DNA from 2 places in the Synechococcus sp. Nb3U1 genome. Region 2 is predicted to be linked to the other one. Evidence: riboswitches for the same ligand, from Rfam matches in the RefSeq annotation. Region 2 holds a riboswitch; the other holds the start of a gene.
What was found. Region 2 has a riboswitch for cobalamin ahead of L1047_RS03210 (TonB-dependent receptor plug domain-containing protein). Riboswitches for the same ligand answer to the same signal wherever they lie in the genome.
Positions count from the first base shown of each region.

Region 1 (7,573 bases), 1.3 Mb from region 2:
CAGCACCGCCTGAGGCAGCACCTGGCGCAACCGCTCAATTACCCGGTCGTTCACCTGCCCTTGCCAGGGGCGATTCATGCCCTTGAGCACCTCTGGATGGCTGTGTTGCAGGGGCAAATCCAGGTAGGGCAAGAAGTTGGGGGTTTCCTGAATCGCCTCCAACACCTTGGGGGTCAAGCCGGTGGGGTAGGCGTAGAGCATGCGGATCCAAGGAATGTCGATTTCCCCTAGAGCACGGATCAATTCGGCCAGCCGCGGTTCTCCGTACAGGTCTAGGCCGTAATTGGTGGTGATTTGGGAGATCAAGATCAACTCTTGCACCCCTTCGGCCGCCAGTTGTTCCGCTTCCCGCACAATTGAGTCAATGGAACGGGAGCGTTGGTTGCCCCGCAGATGAGGAATGATGCAGAAAGCACAGCGATAATCACAGCCCTCCGCCACCCGTAAATAGGCCACCGGAGCATGGGTGGTGCGGTAGCGTGGAACCGTTTCGTCGGCAATATAGTCCAGATCGGCGGTGACGGCATTCACCCGTTCCCCCCGCTCTACCCGTTTGATCACCTGCACGATCTGGTGATAATCGCCGGTGCCCACCAGAGCGACTGCTTCCGGGATCTCATCCAAGAGTTCCTGTTGAAAGTGCTGGGCCAAGCAACCGGAGATGACAATCTTTTTGCCCTGTACCGCTAACTCCATCAGGGTGCTGACCGACTCGCGCCGCGCCGCCTCAATGAAACTGCAGGTGTTGACGATGACATAATCTGCAGTCTCTTCGTCCCCATCGACCCGATAGCCCGCCGTAGCCAGTAAGCCCAGCATATGCTCCGTATCCACCCGGTTTTTCTCACAGCCTAGGTGCAGGATGGCAATGGATTTAGAGGTTGGGGCGGATGGGATGAGAGGGGCAGTGTCCAATCGATTCATAAAGGGTGAGTCAGGAGAAGCCGTTCGCCTCAAAGGAGGGTTCAAGCCTTGTGCCAGGGCGCTGATCTATTTTAGTGCGCCTTAGTGGGCACGGTTGGTGATCGCGGTATGAACCTGGGGCTTGAGGCTATTCGTAGATCCAGCTTTGGGCGATACTCGTCCAGCTCACCAGTTCTGAGTCGCTAAACCAGAGGGCGATCTCTCGTTGGGCGGTTTCCACCCCATCGGAGCCGTGGATGATATTCCGGCCAATATCAATGCCGAAGTCGCCACGAATCGTGCCCGGTTCTGAATCGAGGGGGTTGGTCTTGCCGATCAGCTTGCGGGCGGCAGCTACCACGCCCTTGCCTTCCCAAACCATCGCCACCACCGGCCCAGAGGTGATGAACTGAACCAAGCCGGGGAAGAAGGGCCGCTCTTTGTGCTCGGCATAGTGGGTTTCCGCCAGCTCTTGGCTCACCTGCAGCAGCTTCATGCCCACCAATTGGTAGCCTCGGCTTTCCAGACGTTGAATGATGGTGCCCACCAAGCCCCGCTGCACACCGTCCGGTTTGATGGCGATAAAGGTGCGCTCCATGTGTCTTCCCCTCGTTGTTACAGATCTTCACCGTTATCCTTGTACTGGATTAGGGATCCCCAGCGCAAGAGAGCAGCAGATTGAGTGCATGCCGTTAGCCCACCACCGCCAAGGTCAGAAACACCGACCCCACCAGCGTAATGCCCCATCCTGCCCAGCGCCTCAGCCCAGGAAAACGGGATCCCCAAAACTCCGCCCCCAACAAACTCACCAGCGCGATCCCGTACTGGGTGATTGTGAACCCAATCAAATAGGACAGCAAAGGCATCAATCCCGCCCCGATGATCACCTCGGCGTAGGCATAGCCATGAAACAACCCCGCCAGGGATCCGAACAGCAGCAGCACCCACCCCTGCACCTGCCGCGTCTGTACCAGCAGCAGCCCGAAGATCACGACCGAAGCGGCAATGCCCAGTTCCGTTAGCCCCAGATCGATACCGGCAATGTGGAGCGCCGTTCCCCCCAGAGCCGCCAGCACAAACCCCAACGGGATCCCGTAGCGCCAGTTTTGACCGGCGGAAATCAGCCCAATGGCCACAATAAAAGCCAGATGATCCAACCCAATCAGCGGGTGAGCCAACCCCGATAGGAACCCCTGCCACCACACCTGCGGGATCTCCCCACCGAAGGCATGGTGGGCGAACGCCGGGGCCAAGCAAGATAGGGCCAATAGGGATCCCACCCCGAGCCCAACAATCTTGAGGAAGGGTCTGGCCCACAAACCAAAAGAACCGCGAGATCCCGCCAGGGATCCCTGCCAAAATGGAGACATACTTCTGTACCTCGCAGAATAGAAATTGCGTTAGCTGCAACAGACGGCGGGCATTCTGGCTGGGGTGAAATCACCCTTCACAGCTGCGGGACAGCGACGGTCTTGCACCGTACTTTCCCCCTCACCTCCGACGGCTGCTCCCCGCCGGAACCGCTGGCTCTGGAGTTGGGTTCTGTTGGATCCCTAAACCCTAAGAGCAATCGCAACCCTATCACAGCTGGCCGTCACCGCCGATGACATTCGGTGAACTTCCCCTCTCTGGGTGGGCTGAGATTAGATGTATCGTTGAGAGATCTCAGGATCTTCAAGGGCGCTCGGTGTAGCCCTGTAGAGTCTCCGGCTCGAATTGCCGCAAAATGCGAGTTGCCTCTCGGAGGCGGACATCGGCATCTTCCTGCAGAACGAGCAAATATTTGCCCGCGTTCAATCGGTTGCGATAGGCCAAAGCATCTCCCGAACCACTGCTCAGGCCCACCCCGCCCCCCACAAAAAAACTTCCCATGGCCGCTGCTGCCCCACCCAACAGTCCACCAATTAGGTGGTTGCCAACGGATCCCGCCCAAGCAAAGGTCTCTAACCCACTCAAAATGCTAAACCCGATCCCCGCTAAAAAGCCAAAGGGCACCAACCAAACCGCCATACGATTCATCAGCTGACGGGCTGACCGGGCTGGATCGATCAGGCCAAAGTCATCGGCAGTTTTGTAGCCTCTTCCCAAAAGATTGAGCTGACTTAGAGAAAATCCTGCCTTTTCCAGGGCGCCATAGGCAGCCTCGGCAGCGATGCGATCCGGCAATACTGCGATCAAATAGCTCATGGCTTCTTTACCCTAGGACGGCTCCTTCCATTCTCGGCCAAGTTTGAATACAGCTCTTGCACGGGTTTCCTACAACCAACAATGCTGGTGTCCTTAAAGGCTAAAATCCCCTTCGTGCAGACGATGCGGAGCAGCAGGTGCTTCCCCAACCGCCCTCTATTAATCTCTACCAGCGTTTTTATGATGTTGTTCGGCGGATCCCGGCTGGACGGGTGGCAACCTACGGACAAGTGGCCCGTCTGGCGGGTTATCCCGGTTACGCGCGGCAGGTGGGTTATGCCCTGTTTCGGCTGCAAGGGGAAGAGACGGATATTCCCTGGCAACGGGTGATCAATGCCCAAGGACGCATTTCTTACTCGCCGTTTCGCATGGGCCAAGATGACCTGCAAAAAGTTCTTTTGGAGGCGGAAGGGATCCCTTTTAACTCAGAAGAGCGGGTGGATTTGCAGCAGTATGGCTGGGATCCCGAAGTCCATGAACGGGAAGCTTAACCTCAGCTTGATCCAAGCTTAAACTTGCCATAGCAAAACCTCTACCCCAAGCCTGGTAGCGTGAACGCGAACGCGCCTTGTCTTGTGGATGGAGTGAACCAATCGCTATGAAAGCATCTCGTCTCGCGCCCCGATCTCCCTCTGAAAAGGGATGGGTCTGGGTCGGTTTTAACCCTTTGGCCAGATCCCTATGGATCGGTCTTTTGTGTGTCCTGCTCAGCTGGGCCAGTGCCTGTGGTAGCAGCGGTAGTAGCTCAGTGGCTACCGGCGGCGGTGCAGGCTTTATCGGTACGGATCCCGGTGTGGTCTTATCGACTCAGCCGCCGGCCTTTACCCTGCAAGTGCTGCATGCTAGCGACCTAGAAGCCTCTTTGGCGGCGGTGCAGGATGCCCCTCGTTTTTCAGCGGTGGTGAACGCCCTGCGCCCCCAATTTCCCAATACGGTAGTGCTCTCTAGCGGCGACAACTATATTCCCAGTCCCTTCTACAACGCCAGCACGGATCCCTCTCTTGACAGCCGGTATAACCGCACTCCCGGCAAGGCGGATATCGAAATCCTCAATGCCATTGGATTTGAGGCTTCCGCCTTTGGTAACCACGAGTTTGACCAGGGCACTCGCCAAATCCGCGACCTGATTCGTCCCGACAGTGGGCGTGGCTATGCTGGGGCTCGCTTTCCTTATCTGAGTGCCAACCTTAGCTTTAGTGGCACCGGGGAGCTGTCCAGCTCTGATCTGACTGCCAATGGCCAGGAGGCCAGCTCTATTCGTGGCAAAATTGCCAAAACCGCTGTGATTACGGTGGGTGGAGAGCGAATTGGCCTGGTGGGGGCCACCACCACTCGTCTGGCAGGGATTTCTAGCCCTGGGCCTGAGGTCACCATTGAGGGCAGCTTTGACGAGACCGACCAAGTGAATGCTTTTGTGTTGCAGCCTTTTGTCGATGAGCTAACCGCTCAGGGCATTAACAAGATCTTTCTGCTGGCCCACTTGCAGCAGCTTCAAAACGAAGTGAACTTGGCCAGCCAATTGCGGAATGTGGATGTCATTATCGCGGGCGGATCCCACCGTGTGCTCGCTAAGCCCCAAGATCGCTTGCGCACGGATCTGCCGGATCGCCGCACCGGTGACTACCCTATTTTGCGCATCTCTCCCAGTGGGCAGCCAGTGGCGGTGGTGAATGCGGCTTCCAACTACCGCTATGTCGGTCGCTTGGTGGTTAGCTTTGATGCTAATGGGGTGATCAGTGCTGTGGATCCCCTCAGCGGGGCCTATGCCACCGATGACCAAGGGGTAGCAGCGGTGGGAGGCACCCCCAATCCCGATGTGCTACGGGTTGCCAACGATATCGGCAATATCATCCGTGCTAAGGATGGCCGTACCTTTGGCTCCACCACCAATTTCTTGAATGGGTTGCGGGCTGAGGTGCGTACTGAAGAAACCAACCTGGGTAACTTAACTGCCGATGCCAACTTGGCCTACGCCAAAACCATTGACCCCAGCACGGTAATCTCCCTCAAGAATGGCGGTGGTATTCGCGCTCCGATTGGAGCGACCACGGGTGGTGGCGGTGGTGAGCCGGTGCAACGGATCCCTCCCCTGGCCAACCCGGATGCGGGCAAGCAGTCTGGGCAAATCTCCCAGTTGGATATTGAGAGTTCCCTGGCCTTCAATAATGGTCTGTCTCTCTTGACGGTGACTGCTAGTGAGCTGAAACAGGTGGCCGAGCATGGGGTGGCTCAAACTCAGCCGGGTGCGACGCCCGGGCGCTTCCCGCAAATTGGTGGTTTTGCCTTCAGTTTCGATCCTTCTCGTCCGCCGGGATCCCGGGTGCTCTCGCTGCGGGTCGATACCCCCACTGGGCGGGATGTTGTGGTGCAAAATGGCCAGGTGCAAGGGGATCCCAACCGCACCTTCCGTATGGTGACACTAGGCTTCTTGGCCAACGGTGGGGATGACTATCCCTTCAAAAGCTTCTCGAATATCAATCAGGTGGATCTGGCTCCCAGATCTGGTATCACCTTCGATACCCCCGGCAGCGAACAAAATGCTCTGAGCCTATATCTACAGCAAATTGGCGTATTTACGGATCCCGATACCCCGGCAGCGGAAGATACCCGCATTCAGAATCTCTCGGTTCGCCGGGATACGGTGTTGTAGGTGGCGATTGCTCAATTCAATCTTGATTAAAGAATGGGATCCCTGCTGTGGTAGGGATCCTTATTTTTTGCTCAGTGCTGGGGCGGGCAAGTTGCGGTAGGCCTAATATCAAATCTCCGAAGATTTGCTACATATAAGAAGACGTTAGAGCTAACCGCCATGAGTGGAGTCCTCAAAATCGATATCGCTGAAACAGCAGAAGAACTAAAAGCCGTCTTGGAACAACAGCAACGGTCATCACAGCGCCGTAAAGTACAGGTGTTGTGGTGGCTCAAAACAGGACAAGCGAAGCGTGTTGAGCAGTTAGCCCAACTGAGCGGTTGCCATCGCACGACCGTGTCTCGGTGGCTGAGCCAGTATCGACAGAGTGGACTCGAAGGGTTGGTGGAGGTAGCATCTCGCAGTGGACGACCGCGAGCGATTAGCGGTGAAGTCCTGGCATCTTTAGAGCGGGAACTGCAAGATCCAGAAGGCTTTAGCAGTTATGGAGCGGTGCAGCAGTGGCTCGCAGCGGTGCATGGTCAACGGGTGCCCTACAAGACGGTGCATAAGACGGTGCGCTATCGGCTCAAAGCGAAGCTCAAAGTGCCCCGTCCGGTGTCAAAGAAGCAGACTCCTGGGGCGTGCGAATCCTTTAAGCAAACCTTGCAGCCCAGATCAGCCAGTCGCTTCCGCCAGCCTTGAGACAACGCTACAGGAGGCGAATCCGCTATTGGTGCAGCGATGAGAGCCGCGTCGGACTGCTGACGGTTCAACATCGCAAGTTGACGGGCTTTGGGGTGCAGCCGATGGGTTCAATTCAATGGGAGTTTGTGTATCGGTGGCTGTACGGTCTCGTGGAACCGCTGAGCGGTGCCTCGTGGATGGTCGAGTTTTCTCATCTCGACAGTTGTTGTTTTGAGGCGTTTTTGCACAGCTTTGCGGCTCAGTTCCCCGATGATTTACATCTGATTCAGGTGGATAATGCCGCAGCCCATACGGCTCAGAACCTGACGATAGCGGACAATGTCATCTTGGTGTTTCAGCCGCCTTATTGCCCTGAGGTCAATCCCATTGAGCGGGTCTGGCGGGAACTCAAGCGGGAGCTAGCTTGGGTTCACTTTGATGATGTTGGCCAACTCCAGCACGCCATCAGCCAGTGGGTTTGTCGGCTGAGTCGCTGCGATCGCTGACTCAGTGGGATTGGATTGTCGATTCTCTATGTGTAGCGGGTATTTAGAGAATTGATATCACGTATTATCCGAAAAGTATGTTTCTCAATGGATGCAAGCTCAGTAAACCCGACTGGCATGCGCCGCCAGCCGCGCCAAGTTCGCAGTCAGGAGCGGGTCAACCGCATTCTCGATGTGGCGGCAGAGTTGTTTATGACCGAGGGCTACGGAGCCACCACCACCAATGCGATCGCTAAGGGTGCCAAGGTGTCGATCGGGTCGCTCTATCAGTTCTTCCCGGACAAGGCCGCCATTTTGCAGGCGTTGGCCCTGCGCTACGGCGAGCTGCTGCACCAGCGACTGTCAGCACTCGATCCGGTTGATATGGCGCAGCTGCCACTGCCTATCTACGTGGATCGGATCATTGATATCACCGATCAATTTTTCAGCGAGCATCCCGGCTACTACGCCATTTTTATGGAAGTGCAGGGGACGATGCCCGAACTGGATGCCATCGAAGCGGAGGCCGACGCTGAACTGATGGAGGATATGATCCTGTCCCTATCTCATCGCAATGCAGCGCTAGACCGGGCTGACTATGAGGCGATCGCCTTTGTACTGGTCAAAGCAATTGGTACATTACTATGGCTTGCCCTTGGGCAGGAAAAATCGTTTCGGCAAC
Region 1 covers NZ_JAKFYQ010000001.1:2,036,055-2,043,627, forward strand. Annotated here, with positions in the region: gene rimO (30S ribosomal protein S12 methylthiotransferase RimO) at 1-924, opposite strand, end outside; gene ndk (nucleoside-diphosphate kinase) at 1,052-1,501, opposite strand; gene L1047_RS09690 (HupE/UreJ family protein) at 1,596-2,273, opposite strand; cobalamin riboswitch at 2,301-2,443, opposite strand; gene L1047_RS09695 (hypothetical protein) at 2,578-3,090, opposite strand; gene L1047_RS09700 (MGMT family protein) at 3,228-3,581, shown strand; gene L1047_RS09705 (bifunctional metallophosphatase/5'-nucleotidase) at 3,785-5,740, shown strand; gene L1047_RS09710 (helix-turn-helix domain-containing protein) at 5,900-6,424, shown strand; gene L1047_RS09715 (IS630 family transposase) at 6,421-6,912, shown strand; gene L1047_RS09720 (TetR/AcrR family transcriptional regulator) at 7,000-7,573, shown strand, end outside.
Region 1: it holds a riboswitch for cobalamin, as region 2 does, so the genes downstream of both, L1047_RS09690 (HupE/UreJ family protein) here and L1047_RS03210 (TonB-dependent receptor plug domain-containing protein) in region 2, are expected to answer to the same signal.

Region 2 (7,573 bases):
TGCAGTCCCTGCTGTCGCGTCAGCTCTGCTAACCTCTGGAGATACTTTTGCTCCTGCATCTTGAGGGGTCGCTTCTTCAGTTGCACTGTCCTTAGAGACAAGCGCCAACTGATCATCTAGATTAAAACGCTTTAACCCTTGCACTACAGCAAACCGAGCAACTGTAGCCACCAACCAAGCAACACCCAGCAATAAAGTAGCTCCTCCTATTCGTGGTAAATAAGTAAAAATGGCTCCTAAAAAGTTATTCAGAGGAGCTGAAACCACCTCCAGCTTCAGAGCATTTAGGACTGCTACCAAGACAAATAGTAAAATAAACCAATAGATAGTTGCTGGCAGCCATTTTTCTACCTCAGGCAATTTACTGCCTTCCTTTTTCCCAAGGATCCAGCCAGCAATTCGATTATCCAGTTGAGTCTTTTTAAGTAGCTTCTTGGTCGTAGAAGCAATAATTGTAGCCAACAGCCAACCCAAAATCAAAATAGCAATAGCAGCCAGTAAATTTGGCATGAAATCTAGCAGCCGAGACCAAAGATTACTCAGCATAGAAATCGCGTTATCCTGAATGTTTCCTGGGGTATCCATAAGGCTCCTCCAAGTCTACCGAGCTTAAGCAAATAAACCCTAATAACTTCCTTCACTGCCGTGCCAGAAACTCTCTAGCTTACAGAATCCTAACAGAAAGGCAAAAAATGTATGTCGCAACGAAGCTCTCTACCGATTCTATTCCCTAATCTCTTTTCTCAATCTCCATTGCTACATGATGCCAAGACAATAGATACTGTAGATCCTGTAATCTCAGGAAAATGCTTGCAGTAACAAATCAAGTTAAACAAATTCTACAATAGACATGACAGACAACAATCCAGAGAGTTTTGCAAATTTATATTTATTTTTTAAGCCTAAATAATTTTTGTATATTGACTTGAAGAGATAGTATTGGTAAACCCTGTCCTGGTATGGACAGGTTGAAGCGCCAGGGTTATAGTTCCACAGATGAGATGAGATAGTGTAGCATAGTATTGTCAAGTGTCAGGGGGCATTCAAGCTTTCCCGCTGCCTATGATTAGCTTGCTTAGGATTTTGAGTGTAGGGTCTTGCCTGTCATTATCGGGGTTTCTGTTTAGTCTCAGCTTACCTGGAGGCCAATTATTTGTTCTGGCACATCCTCACGGGGGCCCCATTCCAACTTTGCAGGAGCAGCCTTCTTTCTCGCTGTCAGCAACAGCAGAGCGGGTAACAGATATTCATGGGGGAGAGAGCGGGTAACAGATATTCATGGGGGAGCGGGGCCTTGGGCTGTCGCTGGCTATCGCATGGGACTGAGAGCTCTGAAAGAACTGGATTTGCTTAGCCCTACCCCTCACACTTCTGTAAATCGCTTTGCGGTGGAGGTGATTCACAAGTCACCCAAGGAGATCCAGTTTACTTCTATAGTAGATGGTCTTCACGCCGGAACCGGTGCCAGTTTAGGAAAAATGAATCTGAAGCTGGTGGAGGTGGGATCCGTTACAGAAATGGTTAGTCTAGTTATTCATCGGGAGAGTGGCAAGCAGGTGGAATTTCGCGTGCTGGGCACCTTTTTGGAAGAGTATCGAGATTTGCCGCGAGAAGAGTTGTTAGCAGCAGGGCAACGGGTTTTGAGGCTAGCGGATGAGGAGATTTTTGAGGTGACTGTTACGCCTTAGTCCCCCCAGGGTGGATAGGAATCCTCTAGGTTTGGAGGTATAGTGCAAGTCTACCGCTAGGTCACTGTGGGGATCAGCCACGGTGAGTGAGGGGGAAAGTCCGGTGTAAATCCGGCGCTGTGCCGCAACTGTGATGAGTTAGGTGTCTGCTTAGCTCTCAGTCAGGATGCCCGCCTACGGTCTTTGCTCGTGTCCTTGATGTTCCGCGTTGCACGGAAAAGGGAGCCTTGACTGTGAATAAAGTTTTTTTTCTCAGCCTTGGGCTGGGAGGTTTGGTTATTGGGATTCCGGTGTGGGGGCAAGCACTGGATCCAGAAGAGGTTTTGGAGACTGGTATCAGTGCTGAGATTCTCAACCAGACGGTGACTAGTCCCTTTCGTCGCCCGGGGTTATTGCGGGATTCTTCTCGGCCTGTATATGTCATCACCCGCCAGCAGATCCAGGAGCAGGGAGCTAGAACTGCTCAGGAAGCTCTGCGTTATTTGCCGGGGATCCTCAGCGATGGTACTGCCGGGACTCAATTGGGAGCACTCAGCTCTCAATTCATGCGCGGGGGGCGCACGGCTCAGGTATTGGTGCTGTTGGATGGTCGGCCCATCAACGATTTGGGCTTTTTGGGCGGGTTTGATCTGTCCCAGATCAGCAGCGATGTCATCGAGCAAATTGAGGTTGCACCAGGGGGTGGATCCACCCTGTACGGTTCCGATGCCATCGGCGGGGTGATCAACATCGTGACGGTAACTCCCACATCCGAGTCAGAGACCCTGCTGGAAACGGCTGTTGGCAGCTATGGCCTCAATGAGCAAGGGATCCAGCATCGCGGCCAAGCAGAGAATCTGGGCTGGGTGATCAGCTATCGCCGCCTAGAGGGTGCTAATGATTTTCCCTTTGAAATTGCTCGGTTGGAGCAATCCGGAATCCGAGAAAACTCAGCAGTAGAGTACAACAATCTCCAGACTAAGCTCACCTGGCAAGTCAGTGAAAATCACAGTTTCAGCTTGAATGGATTATATCTAAATAAGCAATTTCAAGTCCCTGGCAGTATCAACTTCCCTTCACCTGATGCGGTTCAAGACACCCATGATGTGTTGTTGGATCTAGATTGGCTTTGGGATCAGGGAGATGGATCCCTACGGGCTAGAGTCTTTTTTGACGATCTCAACTATCAGTTTAGCTCTCCCGAAACCCAGGGATCCCGTGATGTTATTGCCAGAACCGGCTGGGGATCCCAGGTGCAATACGATTGGCAAGCAAGTGATACCCTCCGATGGGTAGTGGGAGCCGACTACCGCTCCATTGCGGGACGCAATACCACGTTTTCATTTACTGAGGGATCCACCAATGTCAACTACAACAACAGGGTCAATCAGCAGGCACTGTTTGCTCGCTTGGACTACGATTCAGCATCCAATTTGAATCTCAACCTAGGGATCCGTCAGGATTTTAATAGTTTGGTGAATGGCTCAGCCACCTCTCCGGCCATCGGGATCCGTTGGTCTGTGGGGGATGGCACCACCCTCCGAGCTAACTATGCCAGCAGCTTTCGTACCCCCTTGATTTCAGAATTGTTCTTTCGGTTGCGGGGTTTTTTTGAAGTGAATGGCAATCCTAGCTTGCGACCAGAACGGGGGGAGAGTTTTGATATTGGACTTGATCAGACTTTGGGAGATATTGGTCTTCTTCGTCTAACTTTTTCTCAAAATCGAATCCGAGATGGCATTACATTTGTCAGCACAAGTGAAACGTCAGGATCCTACGAAAACATCGGTTTAGTGGAATATACCGGCTTGGAAGCCGCCTTGGATCTACGTTTCGATTCAAATTGGAGAGCTTTTGTCAACTATACTCTCAATAATCCCAGGATTCGTGAGGCTCTAAACTCAGCCACACTAGGTAAGGAGCTGGCTTTTGTCGGGGCGGATAGTTTCAACTTGGGGCTAACTTATCATTCCTTCGAGGGTTGGCATGGATCCCTGTTGCTACATCAAGTTGGTAACTTTTTTACCAACAATAACAATAGTGAATCTCTCCCTGGTTATACCCTTCTTTCCCTCAAAGGAGGGATCCCCATCTCAGATACTTTAATCCTAGAAATGGGAGTAGATAACCTCCTGGATCAACAGTACGAAGTATTCCCAGGTTATCCCGGTGTTGGCCGTACCCTGAGAGTTAATCTGCGGGGTCAATTTTAGTGGTGCATTTTTACTATCAACGCTTAGGAAGGATCCCAGCTTTCTTACATCCTTTACAACCCAAACCTACCATGACCCAGATCCTTCAAGATCCTCAAGCTCAAGTTCAATCTCAACCCAGCCTCACCCATTACCTTTGGGTCTGCACCACCTGTGGATCCCAGTGGGTGAATGGCAAAAGAGAGGGAGTCAGTCAAGGAGAGATTCTTCTCGAAAAATTGCGATCCCAACCCCTGAATCCCCAACTCAAGCTCAAACCCGTAGCCTGCATGAGTGGATGTAGTCATGCCTGTGTGATTGGGCTGGCTGCCCTCACAAAGACCACCTATATTTTTGGAGATTTGGATCCAGAAAAAGATGTCGATTCAATCCTCAAAACTGCAGAGTTGTATCTCACCAAGTCCGATGGGATCCTGCCCTGGGCTGAACGTCCTCTTAAAAAAGGTGTGATTGCTCGGATCCCACCGATTGAGATTGAATAGTCCTTCAAATTGAGCTAACTGGAGAACAGTGATGGCTGCCTTTAGTCCTTGGGTTACCCCAATTTACCAATCCTGGCAGGATCTTTCTCCTACGGGCTGGATCCTGAGCTATGAAGGGATCTCTACCCACATCGACTGCTTAGGGCCATTGCTGTACAGCCTCTTTCAGGAGCACTGGGCACAGGTGCAATTGGGACACGTTGTCGAGGGAGGTGTGCTGGAACTTGCCTTTAAAGATCCTCCCTCTTTATGCGTGCTCTATGATGGCTATTTGACGGTTGCCACTGAAACTTGGCATTTGCATTTATGCTTAGAAGAACACTTAGGCGGCCCCTACAATAAAACCTCGTCTGGGCTACGTAAGCAACGGTTGGTGAGCCGAGCTGCCCTTTATCAACGGCTTAATCCTGAGGGCAAACCCCGTATGTGGGGGATCCAAGTCCAGTGGTCTTCTATTCTGGGAACCGTACCTGGTACACACGAGTCACCCCTCAAGTTGCCGAGCAAATTGTGCAAAGCCATCTGGTTCATCATTGTCCCCTAAAGTCTCATCTTTTTCCAGGAGAATAAACGATGACCAGCTTACAATCATCCACCTCGTTTGTTTTGCAAAAACCTGCTTGGCTCCCAGCCCACGTTTGGATCCAAACCTGTCAGCAAATGGCTCAAGGTTACTTCTGGGCAAGCCTACTCACCACCATTGGCTGCTTGGGTAATATCACCTACACGTGCACCTTACCTTTTGTAACTATTGGAATCCTGACAGGAACAACTCTGACCCGTTCAAAAGCCATAGTAAGCACTTTGATGATCTGGTTTTCCAATCAAATCTTCGGTTATCTGCTTCACAATTATCCTCGCACACCGGATTCTTTTGCCTGGGGTATTGTTCTAGGAATTAGTACACTGAGCGTTACTCTTATGGCTAGCTATCGACCTCTTTTTAAGCCAGATCAATTGCGGATGAATTATATCTGGATCCCCTTGATGCTATTGTTGGGTTTCTTGGGATTTCAAACTATGATTTTCTTGGCAGGATTATTCTTAGGCGGCACTCATGGCTTAACATTGCCAGTCTTGGGCAAAATCTGGCTAGATAACTGGATTTGGACGGGATTGTGGATCGGTATTCATTCTTTATGGGTGTGGTTGAAAATAAGGAGCATCTAAAATTAGAATGACCTGCGACAAAAAGACCTGCGACAAAAAGTGTGAACAGCGTAACGATACAAACCTGTATACTATTTGTGTCGGATTCTATGGATAATAGAGGATGATAGAAATTCCAAAGGTATGTAGCAGGAAATTGATAGACAGGGTGAGATATTCCTCTTCTGTCAAATTGGGAGAAAGGCTTGATTTCTCGTAGGCTGAAATGACACAAACTCATCAAATTCCCGAAAGTGATGAAAGAGAAATATAGCCCTTTCAGGAGTTTCCTGTGATGATGGCTGGAGTTGTGTCCTTGGCCGAGTAACGGATAGGTAAGATTGGCTGTGCTAGATGACTAGAGAAAGGGCTGTACACGGGAGAGTCCGTGGAGGAGAGAACATTAGAGAAAGAGAACATTGGCTTGGCTAAGGCTTGGCTAAGTATGAACCGGCGGTTGAGTCGAGATAATGAGCCACTGGGAATAATTACGGAAGCCTGGGTCTATCTGGGCATGGTGAGATTGATGCTCAGGCGGCTGGCTTGAATTTCTCATCCATCCTCTAGGGATCCCAATTGGCATGATCCCAGCGGCAGTTCCCTTGCGGGCTAAATCCCAATTCAAAAGAGATCACAAGATCCCCGCAGAATTCATGAAACCTGAACCACCATGAGGGTATAGATACCTATGGGTCTGGTTATGGTTCTGGCAGAACAGCTCTCAACAAAACCCCTTAGCGCTGACCAACTGCAGAAAATCGATGCCTACTGGCGGGCCGCCAACTACTTGTCCGTTGGGCAAATCTATCTAATGAAAAACCCTCTGTTGCGGGAACCCCTGAAGCTCGAGCACATCAAACCCCGTCTTTTGGGGCATTGGGGCACCACACCAGGATTGAACTTCATTTATGTCCACCTGAACCGCATCATCAAACGGGATAACCTCAACATCCTTTACATCACTGGCCCTGGCCATGGTGGTCCCGGCTTGGTGGCCAATACCTACCTCGAGGGCACCTACAGCGAGGTGTACCCGAATATCGGCCAAGACACAGAAGGGATCCAAAAGCTCTTCAAGCAGTTCTCCTTCCCTGGCGGGATCCCGAGTCATGTGGCCCCGGAAACCCCTGGCTCCATCCACGAAGGAGGCGAATTGGGCTATGCTCTCTCCCATGCCTTTGGAGCTGCTTTCGATAACCCCGACTTGCTGGTGGCCTGCGTAGTGGGGGATGGCGAAGCGGAAACCGGCCCCCTGGCCACCTCTTGGCATTCCAACAAGTTTCTCAACCCGATCCACGATGGGGCGGTGCTGCCGATTTTGCACCTAAACGGCTACAAGATCGCCAATCCCACCGTTTTGGCCCGTCTCAGCCATGAGGAATTGCAAAGCCTGTTTGTGGGCTATGGCTACAAGCCCTACTTTGTGGAAGGCTCCGAGCCGGCGGAAATGCACCAGCTGATGGCTGCCACCCTGGATACCGTCATCCATGAAATCCAGGAAATCCAGCATAACGCCCGCAGCAAAGGGGATCCCACTCGTCCCCAGTGGCCAATGATTATCCTGAGAACCCCCAAAGGGTGGACAGGTCCCAAAGAAGTAGATGGCCAAAAAACCGAAGACTACTGGCGCTCTCACCAAGTACCCTTCTCGGAAATGGCCTCCAAGCCCGAGCATGTGCAACTGCTAGAAAGCTGGATGCGCAGCTACAAACCGGAAGAACTCTTCGATGAAAAGGGTCGCCTGATCCCCGAGTTGCAAGAACTGGCTCCTCAAGGGGAAAAGCGCATGGGGGCACTACCCTACGCCAACGGTGGCCTGCTGACGCGGGATCTGAAAATGCCGGATTTCCGCCGCTATGGAGTACCTGTGCCTCACCCCGGCACCACCGAGGCGGAAGCCACCCGTGTCATGGGACAATTTTTGCGGGATGTGATGAAGATCAACCAGGATCAGCGTAACTTCCGCATCTTTGGCCCGGACGAAACCGCCTCCAACCGCTGGAATGCGGTGTTTGAAGCCAGTGACCGCACCTGGGTGGCAGAAACCTACGACTACGACGAT
Region 2 covers NZ_JAKFYQ010000001.1:698,277-705,849, reverse strand. Annotated here, with positions in the region: gene L1047_RS03220 (mechanosensitive ion channel) at 1-546, opposite strand, end outside; gene L1047_RS03215 (formylmethanofuran dehydrogenase subunit E family protein) at 1,149-1,688, shown strand; cobalamin riboswitch at 1,729-1,880, shown strand; gene L1047_RS03210 (TonB-dependent receptor plug domain-containing protein) at 1,922-3,880, shown strand; gene L1047_RS03205 (DUF1636 domain-containing protein) at 3,952-4,362, shown strand; gene L1047_RS03200 (DUF7676 family protein) at 4,394-4,906, shown strand; gene L1047_RS03195 (hypothetical protein) at 4,936-5,532, shown strand; gene L1047_RS03190 (phosphoketolase family protein) at 6,212-7,573, shown strand, end outside.